3 regions of the Carnobacterium pleistocenium FTR1 genome follow, and region 1 is predicted to be linked to each of the others. Evidence: predicted binding sites of a transcription regulator. Region 1 holds the regulator's gene; each other region holds the start of a gene.
What was found. Region 1 encodes LexA, which represses DNA repair genes until DNA is damaged. Its sites were predicted from a motif close to CNAACANNTGTTNG; they were not measured.

Region 1 (6,126 bases):
TTGTATTATTTGATGAAGACAAATCAGCAGAACCGCCCCATAAATAAGGAACTCTTTTTGCAATTGCATTTAGAGCTTGGCTGCTTGTAACACGAGAAGCTAATGCTTTATCTTCAACATCATAAGATGGCAAGTCAGCGTCCCAATTTGCTGGTAATTCATTACTTAGAGCTAATTCAAATTGTTCAGCTAATTCTGGATATTCAGCATGGTAATCTTCAAATGCTGTTTTCCATTCTTCTTCAGCTTTAGCACCTTTTTCTACCATTGTTTCTTTAAAACGATCCGCTACTTCAGTAGGAACGAAGAAGTCGACATTTTCCCATCCGTAAGCCTTTTTAGCAGCTGTAATTCCTTCTGCTCCAATTGGTGCACCATGGACTTTATGTGTTCCTGCGTTAGGAGCACCAAAACCAATAACTGTTTTAACTTCGATTAAAGTAGGTTTTTTTGTTTCAGCTTTTGCAGCTTTGATTGCTGCGTTGATTTCTTCTAAATCATTACCATCTTTGACAAGAATATGTTGCCAACCATAAGCTTCAAACCGTTGTCCAACATTTTCAGTAAATGCTTTAGATGTTGGTCCATCTAGAGAAATATCATTTGAATCATAAAGAACAATAAATTTTCCGAGCTCCAAATGAGCAGCTAAGCTTGCAGATTCGGCTGAAACACCTTCCATTAAATCACCATCTCCACATAGAGCATAGGTGTGATGATCAACGATGGTGTGGCCCTTTTTATTATAAGTGGCAGCTAAGTGAGCTTCTGCCATTGCCATCCCAACGCCATTTGCAATTCCTTGTCCTAAAGGACCAGTCGTTGCTTCTACCCCATCTGTATGATTTACTTCTGGATGTCCAGGAGTTTTACTATCCCATTGGCGGAATTGTTTTAAATCATCAATTTTCACGTCATATCCAGCTAAATGTAATAAACTGTAAAGTAACATTGAACCATGCCCAGCTGATAAAACAAAACGGTCACGGTCGAACCATTTCGCATTTTTTGGATTTACTTTTAATTGTTTTGTCCACAATGTGTAAGCCATTGGTGCAGCTCCCATAGGTAACCCTGGATGTCCCGAATTGGCTTTTTGTATACCATCCATACTTAGTGTTCTAATTGTAGCTACTGCTAATTGATCTGTGTTATCAAACAAAAAAATCATCCTTTCGATTTGAACTCTCTTTTAATACTCCTTTAGTTTACTATTATTCCAGATTAAGTGCAACGCTTTCACGAAACGATTGTTAACGATTGGGAGTATCTAATACTTATCACATTCAAGAACATTTATTTGTTCTTATCTGCCATGAAGGCCTTTTTCTTTTTGTATTTCTTTCAATTTTTCAGGAGTTACATCATTGCCCTCTTCATCAACTATTTTCACACCCTCAATTGTGTTTTTCATTCCACCTCTAAAAGCTTCAATATAAGCATCACGAAGTTTTTTTTGTTCGACTTGTTCTTGGATGGTTAAGCCTTTTGTTTTCGATTTATTAGCTAAAGCATTTATTCTTTCAATTTGTTCTTTTGGCAACATCTAATCACTCCAACATTATTTTTATTTTCTTGTTCAATTGTAACAAACTTCTTTAAAAAAAACATTCTTTTATCCTCTTTATCTACGAACGTTTGTTTGATTTGTTATACCATATATGGTAATCTTAAAATGATAAAAAAAGAAACGAGGTGTTTATATCTATTATGAGTAAAAATCCAGAATCAAGACAAGTCGAGGTCTTGCAATATATCTATAGTCAAGTTAAATTGAAGGGATACCCTCCAACTGTTAGAGAAATTGGAACTGCTGTCTCATTATCTTCAACCTCAACAGTACATGGGCATCTTTCTCGCTTAGAAAAAAATGGTTATATTCAACGAGACCCTAGTAAACCACGAGCAATTGAATTAACAGCATTAGGTTTAAGTAAATTAGGTATTGCGTTAGATAAAATTCCTTTATTAGGAACTGTAACAGCCGGCGAACCTATTTTAGCAGTAGAAGAAGCAACAGATTATTTCCCACTTCCACCAAATTTACAATTTGAAAATGAATCCCTATTTATGTTGACCATACGAGGAGAAAGTATGATCAACGCAGGTATTTTTGATGGCGATGAGGTTATTATTCGCAAGCAAGGCACAGCTAATAATGGCGATATTGTCATCGCTATGACTGTTGATGATGAAGCGACTTGTAAAAGATTTTATAAAGAAAAAGATCATTATCGATTACAACCTGAAAATGATACAATGAATCCTATCCTACTTAACGAAGTCAGCATTTTAGGTAAAGTCATTGGTTTATATCGTAGCCATATCCAATAACAAAAAACGAATGAATAGGAGCATACTCCTGTTCATTCGTTTTTTGTTTTTATTTTGGTGATTTAAAGAGTTTTATTACTGTAGCATTTTTTTTACGGGAGCAAATGTTTTCCTATGGATTGGGCATACCCCATGTTTTTCTAAGCCTTCTAAATGCACTTTAGTTCCATAACCGGCATTTTCAGAAAAACCGTATCCAGGATATACCTCGTCGTAGTCAGCCATCATTCTATCTCTTGTTACTTTGGCAATGATACTGGCCGCAGCGATAGACAAACTTTTGGCGTCTCCTTTAATAAAACTTTCTTGAGGTATACTGGTAGGCAAATGCATGGCGTCAATCAATAGCTGTTCAGGTTGTTGGGGCAACTGCTGAACGGCCTCGATCATTGCTAATTTAGTTGCCTGATATATATTTACTTCATCAACCACTTGGTGATTTTTTATACCAATACCAATAGCTATAGCTGATTCTTTTATTTGGTCGAATAATAATTCTCGTTTTGTACTAGATAATTGCTTAGAATCATTGATCCCTAACACAGCAAAATCAATTGGTAATATAACAGCAGCAGCCACAACTGGTCCAGCTAATGGCCCTCTTCCTACTTCATCAATTCCAGCAATGTATTGTGTTCCCTTTTCCCAAAAATAGTGCTCGATTTGGAGCATTTCTTGTTGTTTTTCAAGAATCAATTGCTGTTTTTTTAACTGATTTTCCCAAGTGTGATAAGCTTTTACCACGCCTTTACGTGAATCATTCATGATTTGAGCCAATCGTTCATCCGCCGGGTCAGTGATTGTTGTTAAAAGTTTTTTAATTGCCAAAATAGTTACTGGTTTTTCCACTCTTGTTCTCCTATTCTTTAGGTAAAGAAACCGGAGCAATATCTAATGTGAATCGTCCTGCTTTACCACTTCTAATTTCATAGATCAACATTTCTGCTGCGCGGCTGTAGTCTTCTCGAAAACCTCTTCGTTCACTAATCAGCATTAATAGTTCAGGTGTTCCTAATTCTAATTCTTCTTTAGTTAGAAGGAATCGTTTAGCAAATGTTTCTGGATAATAAGTTTTCATTATACCGATTCCATACATCGCAACTTCATCCATTTGTAAAATGGTATCTTTGATTGCACCTGTCAATGCTAATTTTTCGCCGACTGCTGGGTCTTCAAATTTTGGCCAAAGAATACCTGGGGTATCGAGTAATTCCAATTCTTTGCCTAGTTTTAGCCATTGTTGTGCTTTTGTCACTCCCGGTTTATTCCCTGTTATGGCAACATTTTTCTTTATAAAACGATTGATCAAGGTCGATTTCCCAACGTTAGGAATCCCAATGCTCATTGCTCGAATTGCACGAGGCTTAATACCTTTAGCAGCTCTTCGATCAAATTTAGGTTGCAAAAGTTCTTTTGCTTTTTCCATAAGTTGTTTCATGCCCTTACCTTCTTGCGCAACAATAGGGACCGCTGCTATTCCTTGCTCATTAAAATACGCTACCCATTTTTTTGTTTGAATAGGATCAGCTAAGTCACTTTTATTTAGAATAATGACTCTAGGTTTTTCACCGATTATTTCATCTAGTATTGGATTACGACTTGATAGTGGAATTCTTGCATCCACTAGTTCAAATATAATATCTACTAGTTTTATTTTTTCTGTTACTTGGCGTCTCGCTTTTGCCATATGTCCTGGAAACCATTGAATGTTCATACTTTTTCACCTTTCTATTTACACAAAAAAAGAACAGCTTGCTTAAAGTCTTTTTCTTATTTCTTTTTTAATCGTTATCGATAGAACCAATTTCTCTAAGGGGCCAAATACGTAGAGAAGCTGTTCCACTTACAGTTGCAGCATCTACGAACCCAAAAATACGACTATCTTTTGAATTTTGACGGTTATCTCCCATAACAAAGTATTTTCCTTCAGGAACCGTTTCTACACCTGTTTTAGATGCTAATGAAAAGTCTTCTGTAAAGTTGCCTCCGATAGCCATTTCCTCAATGGAGCTTTGCAAATAATCTTCCTCAACGGGTTCTTCATTGATGTATAAAGTGTCGTCTTGATAACGAATAGAGTCTCCTGGAAGACCGATAATGCGTTTAATATACTGTTTTTCAGGCTCATCCGGAGCAGGGAAAACAACGATATCAAACCGTTCTATATTATTGATTTTATTTAAGATCAAGCGATCCTGATCTTCTAAAGTAGGAACCATCGACTCGCCATCTACACTTACTGGAGCGAATAAAAAGTTTCGAATAAGAAAAAAAATAATCAATGCTACTACACAATATAGTAGCGTACTTAAAATTTCACTTCCAAGACTTTTATTTTCTTTGCGTTTTTGACTTGAAGAAGAATGACGTGACTTTCTAGGCTCAAAAGATCTTTCTGGTTGATTTCGACCATCAGAAAAATTAATTTTACTCAACTGCTTTCCCCTACTTTCTTTATTTAATTATTGGACATTTTCTATGCGATTAAAAGGGTAGTAGGTAAAGGAAGTTTCTCCAATAATCGAATCTAGTGGAATATTTCCAAAGTACCGGCTATCATTACTTGATCTACGATTGTCACCTAACACAAAATATTCATCTGCTGGTATCGTCTGAGCACCGGTCAATTCTTCTAGAGTAAAATCAGAAGTCCAAACCCCTCCAGCGTTATTAACTAAATCGTTGTCTAAAAAATCTTCTTCAATTTTCTTATCATTTATATAGAGCTGATCATTTTCATATCGGATTTTCTCTCCTGGCAAACCAATCACTCTTTTTACAAGAGTCCGGTTTGACGAATCGTGAAATACAACTAGATCGAATCTTTCTATAGCATATATTGTTTCGACAATAATTTGATCATCTGGTTGAAAGGTTGGTATCATAGATGAACCTTCAATGGTCATAGGAATAAAGATAAAATTTCGCAATAAAATAGTGATCGATCCAGCTAATACTATTGCCTTAAACCATTTCCAAGAAAACTCCTTCCAGGACTCTTTCCACATATCATTCGCTCCAAACCAATCTATTTGTTCTATCATACAAGAAAATTTTAAAAATACCTACTTATTTAAAGCCGAACTTACTAAGGAAGAGAGATAGAAAATTCCTACCTCTCTTCCTTAGTAAGTTTAACCGGTTCTAGTTTGTAAAACATTCGTTTCTTAATTGCTAGATTCAGCTGATTGCAACTCTTTTATCGCTGCTTCATATTGCGTATCATTTTCATCAATCAGCTCTCTTAAAGATTCAACCAATTGAGTAGCTGTCTCACCTGTTACTACACCATCGATAGGTAAATCTTTGTCTGTTTGAAATTGTTGAACGGCTTCTTGAGTTGATTTGTCAAAATATCCATCGCTATTTCCTACAGAGTAATCTAGGGCATCGAGCACCTTTTCTAAGTTTTCAACTTCTTCAGAAACATCTTCTAATTGATAAGATTTTGAACTATCAATGATCAATAAATTTGCATATTCTGGTAAAGCCACTTCGATAGTAGGCATAATTCCTTCTTCATTTATCCATTTACCACTTGGTGTCAACCATTTTGCAATCGTTATCTTCAATTCACTGCTATCCTCAAATGGCGCTACATTTTGGACCGTTCCTTTACCAAATGTTTGCGTTCCGATTAGTTTGATATTACCAGATTCGTTAACTGCACCTGCTAAAATTTCAGAGGCACTAGCACTTCCTTCATTCACTAATAAAACAGATGGCTCAGTAACTTTAAAATCACCCATTGTAGCGTCATCAGCAACAATTGGAACAGGTTCTTGATCTTTT
Region 2 (6,126 bases), 250 kb from region 1:
TACAACAATGCAAAGGCAAAAGGTTACCTTGACACATCAAGATGCCATACAAGACCTTTTAATAGATCCTGTTGATGTCGTTGTGAGTGATTTGCCTGTAGGTTATTATCCATTAGATGAAAAAGCTAGCAAGTTTAAAACAGCAGCTAAAAAAGGTCATTCTTACGCTCATCATTTATTTATTGAACAGAGTTTACATTATTTAAAAGATGGCGGATTTGGAATCTTTTTAGTTCCTGCTCAGCTATTTGAAACAGATGAGACGCCAGGATTAATGAAGATGATTCAAGAAGAAGCATTCTTACAAGGCATGTTAAACTTGCCAAATGAATTATTTAAGACTAAAAGTTCACGCAAATCAATTCTTCTGGTTCAAAAAAGAGGGAATAATGCCAAACAAGTCAAACAAGTATTGTTAGCACAAATTCCAGATTTCAAGAACCAAAAAGCTATGCTGCAATTTATGAAACAAGTAGATGGTTGGAAAAAAGAGAATAGTTAAAATTTGAAATTAGGAGATGGAAAATATGTCAAAAACAATTGCAATCAATGCAGGTAGTTCAAGTCTGAAATTCACCTTATACGAAATGCCTGCTGAGGAAGAAATCGCTTCAGGAATCATCGAAAGAATTGGTTTAAATAATTCTATTTTTACTACGAAATATGCTGGTGAAAAATACAAAGTGATTGAAGATATTAAAAATCATGAAATTGCTATTCAAATGGTTCTAGATAAATTGATTGAATTAAAAGTGATTGCGAATTATGAAGAAATTACTGGTGTAGGACACCGTGTAGTAGCTGGTGGCGAATTATTTAAAGACTCAGCATTGATTACAGATGAAGTATTAGCACAAATTGAAGGTCTAGCTGAATTTGCTCCATTGCACAACCCAGCTAATGCTACAGGGATCAAAGCATTCAAACATTTGTTGCCAAATATTACAAGTGTAGCTGTTTTTGATACTTCATTCCATACAACAATGCCTAAAGAAAACTACTTATATAGTCTCCCGATGGAATACTATACTGACTTTTCAGCCCGTAAATATGGAGCACATGGAACGTCACATAAATACGTTTCTGAACGTGCTGCTGAATTATTAGGCAAACCCCTTGAAGAAACTAAAATTATCACGTGTCATTTGGGTAATGGCGGATCTATTACCGCTGTTAAAGGTGGAAAATCGATTGATACATCAATGGGATTCACTCCTTTAGCTGGTATTACAATGGGTACTCGTACTGGAGACATCGACGCATCAATATTGCCTTTCTTAATGAACAAATTAAACATTACAGATATTAATGATATGATCTACATTTTAAATAATAAATCTGGTTTGTTAGGTCTTTCTCATATTTCAAGTGACATGCGTGATGTTGAAGAAGCTGCAGAAAAAGGAAATGAAGATGCTCAAACTGCGTTAGATATTTTCTATAATCGTGTTAAAAAATATATTGGACAATATTTTGCTATCCTAAATGGTGCAGATGCAATTGTATTCACTGCTGGAATTGGAGAAAATTCTCCAGAAACTCGCCAAATTATTATTGATGGCATGAACTGGTTTGGTGCTGAAATTGATGCTGAGGCAAATAACGTTCGTGGTAAAGAGCGTATTATTTCTACTCCAGAATCAAAAGTTAAAGTATTATTGATTCCAACGGATGAAGAAATTATGATCGCTCGTGATGTTGAAAGATTGCGCGCATAATTAAAAGATAAAAAAAACAACCAATAGTTGGTTGTTTTTTTTGTCTTTTAATGAATGTTAATCTCTTTTATTTTCTAAATCTGTCCGTACAATCAAAACATCACAATTAGCATGTCGGATAACATACTCTGAGACGGAACCAATGAAAATACGCTCAACAGCATTCAAACCAGTTGCTCCTAACAAAATCAAATCAATCTTTTGATCTTCAGGAATTTGTTTTGCAATGATTACTTTTGGAGAACCGTATTCAATAGAATAAATAACATCTTGAACACGATGGTTTTTTGCATAACGTACATATTCTTCTAAGGTGTTTTTGGCTTGTTCACTTGCTTTGTCAGCCATAGCGCCATCGAAGGTAGAAATACTTTGAAATGCTCGAGTATCAATAACATGTGTAAGAACTAACGTAGCAGAATTACGAACTGCAACTTGTACAGCTTTTTTAAATGCTAATTCAGCTTCAGCTGAACCATCCACAGCAACTAAGATTCGATTATATTGTTGTAACATATACATCCACTCCATTCCTTATAGTTATAAAAATGAATAAATTCTTTCTAGACTTATTGTACTCCAAATGTATCCACTTTCATAGAAATATGAAAAAGAGAATGCTTTAATTTTTAAAGATTGGCTATTCATAATTTCATATTCGTCTGTTTAAGCTAAAGATAAAGAAAAGTAACGTAAGCATAACAAAGAGTAAAATGGCAAAAGCCAACCAAGTTGGATGAAAAAAAATGAGTATCAGAGAACCAAGTCCACCAATAAAGAAAAGAAAACCGTATATTTTGAAGAATGTATCTGCTTTTATTGGATTTTCTTTGTTAACGTTTGTTAGAAGTGCCATAGCTTTTCCAGTATAAAAAAAGTATGCTGTATAAAGCAATAGGAGTGAGAAAATAAAAAATAACACAGATAAAAGCATAATGAAACCTTCTTTCAATAAGATATGAGTAAACTAAGCATACCATATATTTTTATGAATTTAAGTAGAAATTCCCGCAAAGATTGTAAAAGAAAAAAGCCATTCAATTAAGAATGACTTTAAAAGTTTTAAACTTTTTAATGAGAAATCCGATGATGCCGTTGATATGCTCAGTTAGTCTTGAACCCGCAAGAAGCAGGTGGGCTCCGCTGTCAATCTTCTAACTACCAAGTGAAAAGGCATGTTATCCGATTGAACCAGTTTGGATCCCAAGGTAATATTAATTGTTCGGTCAACACATGTTGAACAAAACGAGCATCTCAGAAATCTTATACTTATAGTAGCATAGGTAGGTGTTATTGTCAATTATTTGCCTGTTAATCTATTTTAACTAAAGTCTACTAAATCAATGAAGAAAGCGGTTAATGCATTGTTTATCTACTTTTTTTTGAATTAATAAATTCATATTGTTTTGCTAAAGTATCTTCATATTTCCCGGTATGATTTGGAGTATAATAAGAAGCTTTTTTCAATCTATCAGGTAAATATTGCTGATTTACCCATGCACCCGGATAGCTATGTGGATAAAGATAGTCCACACCTCGTCCAAGTTTTTTTGCTCCGCTATAATGAGAGTCTCTTAAATGATCTGGTACATCGCCACTTTTTCCAGCACGCACATCTTGTAGAGCTGCATCAATCGCTACATAAGACGAATTTGATTTTGGAGATAGACATAAATCAACGACTACATTTGCTAAGGGAATTCTAGCCTCTGGAAGGCCAAGTTTTTCAGCTGCCTGGATGGCAGTGACAGTCCTAGAAGCGGCAGAAGGATTAGCTAGCCCGATATCTTCGTATGCTATAACCATTAAACGTCTTGATATAATTGGCAAATCGCCAGCTTCAATCAGTCTTGCGAGATAATGCATGGCGGCATTTACATCACTGCCACGGATTGATTTCTGTAAAGCTGAAATTACATCGTAATGAGCATCGCCATCTTTATCATGTGTTAAAGCTTTTCTTTGGATACATTCTTCTGCAATATTTAAAGTGATGTTTATCGTACCTTGTTCATCTGGATCTGTTGATTTGATTGCCAGTTCTAATCCATTTAACGAACTTCTCAAATCTCCATTTGTAGCTCTAGAAAAGTGTAGTAAAGCTTCATCTGTAATAACGACTTTTTCTTTTCCAAAACCTTTTTCTGAATCATTTACGGCATTCCACAAAGCACTTTGAATATCTTCATTAGAAAGAGGTTTAAGTTCGAAAATCTGAGTTCTGCTTCTGATGGCGGGATTGATCGTAATATATGGATTTTCTGTAGTGGCTCCAATTAAAATAATACGTCCGTTTTCTAGGTGAGGCAATAAAAAATCTTGTTTAGGTTTATCTAAGCGATGAACTTCATCTAAAAGTAAAATAACAGTACCGCTCATTTTAGCTTCTTCTACAACGATTTGTAGATCTTTTTTGGTGTCACTGGCAGCGTTTAAGACTCTAAAAGCAAATTTTGTCGTTCCGGCAATTGCACTCGCAATACTTGTTTTACCAATCCCAGGAGGACCATATAAAATCATTGATGAGAGCATTTTTGCTTCTACCATACGCCGAATGATTTTTCCTTTTCCAACTAAGTGTTGTTGTCCTACAATATTATCAATATGAGTTGGCCTCATTCGATAAGCTAAAGGTTGATTCATAGAAAAATATCCTCCCACTAATGTTCTTGTAATCAGTATACCACTGTGATTAGCAGGATTCTACAAGAAAGAACGTTTGTTTGAGTTGTGATTAAGTTACTTTTAGGAAGCAAATTGAATTTTTGGTTTGGCTTTTCTCAGTTTATTTGCGATAATGTTTAAGAAGCCATTTATTATGATCAGAATGAATTGAACTTATTAATAGTAAAGTTAGCGAGAAAGGAACTTTTTAATGAATGAAAAAAATGAATCTGATTTTTTTGCCAGTCTTTTAACGACTATGAATAAAAATTATTCCAATATTTTTTCAAAAACAGTTAAAGTTATGCTAGAAAATAAAGAAAAAGAAGCAGAAATTTCTCCTGAGAAAAATCCAAATGAAAGAATAGCCATAAGAACTTATTTAAAAGAGCACAAAATTCTTAAACAAGCTAAACAAGAAGCAGAAAGCATCTTGGCGGTTACGCTTCAGCAGTCAGAAAAAATGTATCAAGAAGTCCAACAAGATATCGAACTGGTTAAACGCGAAGTTGAATTAAAAAAAAGAAATACTCTTGAACAATGTGAGAAAGAACGAATTGAAGCGAAGGAATTTATTCAACAAGCTGAACAAGAGGCTGAAATTGTAATGAGTTTAGCTAGTTTAAAATCTAAGCAAGTTGAAGAAGAACTGTCATTAAAAAGAGTAGCTTATCAACAAGAAGTAGATAGTGAGTTAGAGAAATTAGTAAAAGAAAAAGAACAGTTTGGGCAATACCAACAACAAGTACAAGAATCAATTGAAAGAAAAGAAAAAGACTTCTTTTTTGAAAATCGAAAAAAAGCCGAACAAGAGCAAATGGAAAAAGAAAGAGCGCAAAATAAAATAGATTATTTGAAAGCATTGAACACTAAACGGAAAATATCTTCTTATCGAATTGGATTAGCTATTTTTGGATGTACAGTCGTATGGAGTTTATTATTAGTTGTGTTTAGGCAGTTCACATTAGTAGTTTCTTTTATTAGCTTATGCTTATTATTTATCATAGCTTGTTTAGCTTTTGCCTTAATTTACATCAACTTGGTTGGTGGAAAAAGCGAACAAAAGATTAAGCAAGTCGGTTTTCAAAATGCATCATTGCTTGATAAAAATAAAGAACTAATTGAAACGATAGAAAATCTCGAAAAAGACACCAAAAAACTGATTGAAGAAAAAATTGAATTTGAAAGAACAGAACGCTACTCACAAGATAATATTGAGTTTTTAAAAATTATACAGGCAGATTTGAAACAATCTGAAATGTATCGTAGAGTACTAGAGTCAGAGAATACGGCTTTAAGGAAATATTTAATTAGTGAAGAAACAATTGACTAAAAGAGTTATAATAGGCTTCAGAAAAAGGATTTTTTTGCAGGAGGAACGTTAAAGCATGACTAAATCATCATTTGAGCAAGTTCAAGAATTTCATGAAGTATTTGGTAAGGCGATAAAAAAAAGACCCCAGGCTTTAACGTCAGAAGAAGCTGTTAATCGGGCAAATTTTACAACTGAAGAATTAGTAGAATTTCTTTATGCTAGCGTAAAAGGGGATATTCCAAAATTTGATGCTTTAGTTTTAGAATGGCAGAAAGCTACTGAGGAAGCTATAAATAGAATAAAAGTGCAGCAAAAAGAAGTGCATAGTCCGTTGATTGGGCAAGTAGATGCGTTGACGGATGCAAATTATTTTAATTATGGTTCTTTTGTTCTCCTAGGTATTGATCCGGAGCCTATCTTCTCCATTGT
Region 3 (6,126 bases), 350 kb from region 1:
CATAAGGCGTTAATTGAAAAAACACAACATCTGGATCCGTTGCTGCTAATTCTATTACTTTATTTTCACTTATCAATTGATAAGAATTATAGTCCGGGTAAGCTAAATGATTGCTCTTCATTGAACCGGCTACTTGTTTATTTATGTATTGTTCTGTTGTAGAGATCCATGATTCTTTTGGTGCTATATCCCCATAAAAACTAATGGAAATTTCTTCTTTCAGAGAACTGACGTACTTTAGATAGTCTAGTACTGATAAGTCTCCACGACTTTCTTCATAACTAGCAATTTTTTGAGAAGCATCTTCTTTGGTTTCTACTTCATCATTTTGATCCGTTTGTTCTGCAACTGTTACTAACTCTTGTTGCTGTTTTTTCGAGTAACTCATACCAAAAAAGACAACTCCTACAGCTAAAATAACTAGCAGAAAAACAGCAAATCCGCTTTTTTTCGACAACTTTCTCACTCCTCAGACTAATAATCATTTTTCACTCAAATGATTTCGTTTGTTATTCAATCCTTAATTATTTTACCATACATTCGCTAAAACTCACCAGTTTTTTTCATGACAATAGTAAAGAGGTCCCAATATTTTGGAACCTCTTTACTATTGTTATATCTATCCTGGAGAACTGACTTTCATCCTATCCAGCAGAAGCTCATTACTTATGTGATAACTGTTGATAGCGTTTATACCATAAGTCAACATAATCTTGTGAAAAGGGACCTTTTTCTTCATTGATCCAATCCACTAGAATTTTCACATTTTCTTTTAAAATATGGTCAATATCATCAGGATAATTCCACTTTTTGCTATGATCTTCATACTCATCTACATCCAATAAACGCTTTTCGCCATCTGGAAAGACTTTGATATCTAGGTCGTAATCTATATACTTCAAACCTTCTTCATCTAGTGCAAAAGGTGAAGCGAGATTACAATAGTAAGAAACACCATTATCTCTTATCATTGCAATGATATTGAACCAATAATGCTTATGAAAGTAAACGATCGCTGGTTCTCGAGTTAGCCATCTTCGACCATCCGATTCCGTTACAAGAGTATGATCATTTACTCCTATTAACGATTGATCACTTGTCTTAAGTACCATTGTATCTCTCCAAGTACGATGCAAGCTGCCATCATGTTTATAGCTTTGGATCGTGATGTATTCTCCTTCTTTTGGAATATGCATCTCTAACCCAACTTTCTTTTCTCGCATAGAAATTGCAAGAAATCAGCAAATAATAAACCAGAGAGTGAATGAACACTCGACTCGTATTTATTATATCACAACTCTTAATCTTTAGAGTATAAAACCAAATAAATAATAAAAAAAACAAGTTAAAAAAACTATTTTTTCAATCTATATTTTGATTTATCTTATCTATACTACCCAGTACTGATAAGTTAGGCGAATTGATTATTTTAAATTTCTGGAAGATTATGATTTCCATACTTCATGTACTATCTTTAATTTGCACAAGCAAACCCGCTTATTCAAAAATTTCTTGAAATACATGCTTTTTATTAACTACGCAATTTACCCGAATTGATTTGACGAATCAAAATTAATAAAAAAAAGCTCTTTTTTCAGTAGAATCTGAAAAAAGAGCTTTTACTTTTACTTTGCTTAGCCATTTGGCTATTTTTTAAATTTAGATAAATAACTTTGCCACATTTTAGTTTGAGGACCAGGAAATACATATTGATCAAAGTCTGATGGTTGTACCCAGTAACAGTTTTCAGGAATAGCTATTGGTTCTTCTAATCCCATTTGGCCATAATAGACAGCGACATACCATTTCAAATGACTAAAAATATGTTGGACCTCATCAAATGGGGCTTCCATTAGAGTAGGTTTGATCCCATACTTATTTTCAAGTTCATCCATAACTCTCGTCAGAACTTTCTCATCGTGGTCTTCATCCTCTGACTGAATCAAGGCCTCTTTTGCACTATCTTTTTCTTGAATCACTAATTCTTTTTCAATCAACGGAAAAGTCCACATATTAGCAAGTAAACCATTAGTTGGACGCTTTTCTAGCAAGAAAGCGCCATTAGCATTTTTGATAATAGTACCAACATAATAAACCGGTTTAGCCTTCTTCTTTTTACTTTTTACCGGATATTTCTCCCAGGTGCCATTTTGATACGATTGATTAAATTCTTTAATAGGGCTTAACTCTGGATGGTAATTTTTAGGCGTACAGAGGCTTGAGCCTAAATCCATAAAAGCTTGGTTAAAATCTCCTGGTTTATATGGATCGATCAGTTCTCTCATGATACCCTCAAAAATCTTACGATTTCCGGGTTTTGCAATATCGGCATCAATTTCAAATAAACGGCTTAAGACTCGCATCACATTTCCATCAACAGCTGGTTCTGGCAGACCAAACGCCATACTAGCGATTGCTCCGGTTGTATAAGGACCGATGCCTTTTAATTTGCTGATTTCTTTAGGATCAGTTGGCATTTTCCCATCATAATTCTCCATGATTTGCTGCGCTGCCGTTTGCATATTGCGCACGCGCGAATAATACCCTAAACCCTCCCAAGCCTTTAGCAATAAATCTTCATTTGCCTGTGCCAAAGCTTCGATTGTTGGAAAACTTCTCATGAAATTCAAGTAAAATGGAATGACCGTGTCTACCCTTGTTTGTTGCAACATAATCTCAGATACCCAAATACGATACGGATCATTATTTTTTCGCCAAGGCAATTCTCGTTTTTCTAGATCATACCAGCTTAAAAGTGTTTCTCTAAATCGTTCAATTTTTTCTTGGGGCCACATAGGTATACTAAAAACCAACGGCTGCTTTTGTTCGTCTAAATTTGATTCTATCTGTGTCATTCTTCTTCGTCTTCCATTTCTTTTTCATTAATGAATTGCGTGATCAACTCACCCGCAAAACCTTTTTGGAATAGCCCACTTTTAACCTTTTGAATCTTTTTAGCGCCTTTTAATTTGGATTGCTTACGCCAAATTTTATCGCCTTGCACTTTTAGTGCACTGTATTCATCATCGTCTTCTTTTTCTGTGGTGATTTGTTCAAGTACTTGAGTGATTACATCAGATTGAAAGCCCTTTTGCATCAAATTTTGGCGGATTTTATTGCTCGTTTCTCTAGATGATTGTCGTGTAGAACGTCGCATCACTTTTTCAGCTAGCGCCACACCATTTTCAACCATTTGATCAAATGGGTATTGCTCCATGGCTTCTTCAATTATTTCTTCATTAACTCCACGTTTTTTCAATTCTCTTTTTATCACGTAAGGCCCCTTTCCGCTAACATTTGCAGCGGTTCTTGTATAACTTTCAGCGTACATCAAATCATTTAAATAGCCTTGTTCTTTTAATTGTTCAACAACTTGATCAGCTGTCTCACGAGTAAATTCATGGGCGACCAAATCATCTTTGATTTCTTTTATTGAGCGCATCGAATAATTTAAATAAACGAGTGATCTTACATAAGCTTTACGGTACCCATCTTCAATTTCTAATTCTTGGCGATAGGTGTTTGAAATTTCCATTCCTTTATGCAAAATATGTTTAATTAAAATAGTTTCATCAACAGGAAAAGCATACTCTTCATCTAAATAAATATTGTAGCGTCCTTTTCTTTTTTGCGCTTCAATTTTTGTGATTTTAGGCAACGCTGATGTTGAAGAGTTTTTTTTACTATTTGGTTCATATATCATAGCCTCACACTCCTACTTCAGTTCCACTATTATAACATAAACCAGAGACAAACATATGTTCAGGAAATAGAATTTAGCGAAATCTAAAAAAAGCGACATAGACCTAAGTCTGTGTCGCTTTTTACAGTTCTTTATTAATTCGGGAAGTCTCTTTTTGGATCATTTCTTGGTTGACCTGACAGTGTACTGCCATCAAAATTTGGTAAATCTAGTTCTTCCTGGTTAGGTGAACTAGGGCCACTTGGTTCATTATTTGATACTGGTCCGCTAGGAGGTGTACCTTGTAATGGATTGTCATTAGGGTTGTACTCTTGATGTTTTAATGGATCGATTGGAGGACTAACCACGTCTCTAGTGTCATCTCTTCGATCTTGTTCTTTGCTGAACGGGCCACTTGATGAGTTGTCATCTTGATTGTCTTGCAATCTAGGCTTTTCTCCATCTCTAATAGATTCTTCCATGGCGTTATCCTCCTCAATTGTTTCAGGAACAGTCGTATCCGTTAGATCAGATTTAACGTTAAGACTCTCATTTGAGTTTTCTTGCTCAGAAAAATAAGTTTCTACTGGCACTTCTGCATTGTTTAATTGGTCACTACCATCATTCGCAAAGGTCTCACTGTCTGTCGGTTCAGAAGCATTTCTTATTTCACGGACACCTTGTCCAGCTTGACCCACAACTCCTTCAGGTGCAGTTGAATGATTGTTGGTTTCATTGGCTTCATTAGTTTCATCAGCAAGAACAATGTATGCTCCATTTTTCAATGACTCATTGTATTGTGCAGCACTGGAATGATCGATACCATGATTTTCTAATGCTAAATTGTTATCTGTATCAACAAATAATTCTTTGAATTTTTTCCAATTTGCTTTTTCATCCTCTTGTTCTTTAGAAACTTTAGCGACTTCTACACCAGTCTGTTCGTGGATTACTGAAGGATCTTGATTGGTCGTAACAATTTTTATACTGCTAGTAGGATGATTCTCTGCAATCAATTGCTCTACACAAGATGTTGTTTCTTGTATAGTTGAAAATGATCCGATAACGACTTTACTCATACCTAACACTCTCCTTTTATTAGCATCTTTTTCCTTAGCCATTTCCTCCATGAATAGTTAAATAAAGAGTAAAAAAGGCTAACTTTATTGCTGTATATAAACTGTAACAAATGAAAAAAGAGTTTTCAAAATAAACGACTTAACTTAGGTTTTAAAGTGCATTTAGTTGCAAATTAATACTAGTTTAGAACTGTTTTTTAGCCATTGATAACTACTCCGCCATTAACATGTAGCACTTGACCAGTAACATAGCTAGAATCTGTACTAGCTAAATAGACATAAGTTGGTGCTAATTCAAAAGCTTGTCCAGCACGCTCGATTGCTCCACCTTTACCCCAGCTTTTCAATTGCTCTTCAGTAAAGGTAGCAGGAATAAGAGGAGTCCATATTGGACCTGGTGCAACACCATTAACGCGAATTTTTTTCTCAATCACTTCACTATTTTGCGAAAGTGATCTAGTAAATGAAGTAATTGCACCTTTAGTAGCTGAATAATCTAGCAGATGGGCACTTCCACGATATGCGGTGATTGAAGTCGTGTTAATTATGGATGCTCCTTGCGGCAAATGGGGCATTGCTGCTTTCACAAAATAAAATTGACTGAAAATATTGGTTCTGAATGTTCGTTCTAATTGATCTGCTGTAATATCGCCAATTTTTTCTTGGACATGCTGCTCACCAGCATTATTGACCAAGATATCTAAATGACCCCATTTTTCAATTACTGTGGCTACAACTTTCTCAGCATAAGACTCTTGGCCTACATCGCCTTTAAATACTAAAGCTTTTTGTCCAATTTTTTCAATGCGATTTTTTGTATAAGTTGCGTCTTCTTCTGATTCCAAATAACCTATTGCAACATCTGCGCCTTCTTTGGCAAAAGCAATTGCTACAGCTTGACCAATACCACTATCTCCGCCAGTAATGATAGCTGTTTTTCCTTTCAATTTTCCGGCTGCTTTATAATTAGGATCTTCTGTTTGCGGTTCAGGATCAATATTTTTACTTTCATCATCTATTAAATAATCGTCTTTAGGTTTTTGGATAGCTTTTTCGTTCATTGTCATAGCTTTTCCCTCCTTGATTTATTTTCACGACTAGCATAGCAACTCAAGAAACTGAATACAAATAAAGTGCCTTACCTAAAGAAAATAAGTTATCCGATAGTGCACTAACGCAAAAAAAGAGGTTGAGAAAAATAACTCAACCTCTTTTTACTTTTGTAATTATTTAGTTTCTTCTTCATCTTGTTTAATCGATTTCCCGCCAGCTTCTTCAAATTGATCGCTATAGTAGGCGTCACTTTCTGGTTGTTCTGAATTTTGCTCTGGCCTTACTTCTTCTGTTTTCCCAGTTCCATTTACA

Region 2: a site for LexA is predicted at 4,431-4,444, ahead of BP17_RS08655 (replication-associated recombination protein A). Genes of this name have one in related genera too.
Region 3: a site for LexA is predicted at 3,752-3,765, ahead of recX (recombination regulator RecX). Genes of this name have one in related genera too.

The regions. Positions count from the first base shown of each region.
Region 1 is NZ_JQLQ01000002.1:1,505,658-1,511,783, forward strand. Features, by position in the region: gene tkt (transketolase) at 1-1,171, opposite strand, end outside; gene BP17_RS07340 (DUF896 family protein) at 1,307-1,546, opposite strand; gene lexA (transcriptional repressor LexA) at 1,711-2,334, shown strand; gene BP17_RS07350 (ribonuclease HII) at 2,410-3,183, opposite strand; gene ylqF (ribosome biogenesis GTPase YlqF) at 3,194-4,048, opposite strand; gene lepB (signal peptidase I) at 4,116-4,769, opposite strand; gene lepB (signal peptidase I) at 4,797-5,342, opposite strand; gene BP17_RS07370 (S41 family peptidase) at 5,502-6,126, opposite strand, start outside.
Region 2 is NZ_JQLQ01000002.1:1,760,429-1,766,554, reverse strand. Features, by position in the region: gene BP17_RS08675 (class I SAM-dependent methyltransferase) at 1-502, shown strand, start outside; gene BP17_RS08670 (acetate/propionate family kinase) at 528-1,718, shown strand; gene BP17_RS08665 (universal stress protein) at 1,776-2,234, opposite strand; gene BP17_RS13770 (hypothetical protein) at 2,465-2,590, shown strand; RNA gene ssrS (6S RNA) at 2,795-2,982, opposite strand; gene BP17_RS08655 (replication-associated recombination protein A) at 3,087-4,361, opposite strand; gene BP17_RS08650 (hypothetical protein) at 4,594-5,715, shown strand; gene BP17_RS08645 (pyrophosphohydrolase domain-containing protein) at 5,771-6,126, shown strand, end outside.
Region 3 is NZ_JQLQ01000002.1:1,152,399-1,158,524, reverse strand. Features, by position in the region: gene BP17_RS05585 (hypothetical protein) at 1-466, opposite strand, end outside; gene ntdP (nucleoside tri-diphosphate phosphatase) at 663-1,196, opposite strand; gene mutY (A/G-specific adenine glycosylase) at 1,647-2,855, opposite strand; gene recX (recombination regulator RecX) at 2,852-3,703, opposite strand; gene BP17_RS05565 (general stress protein) at 3,838-4,803, opposite strand; gene BP17_RS05560 (SDR family oxidoreductase) at 4,959-5,828, opposite strand; gene BP17_RS05555 (general stress protein) at 5,988-6,126, opposite strand, start outside.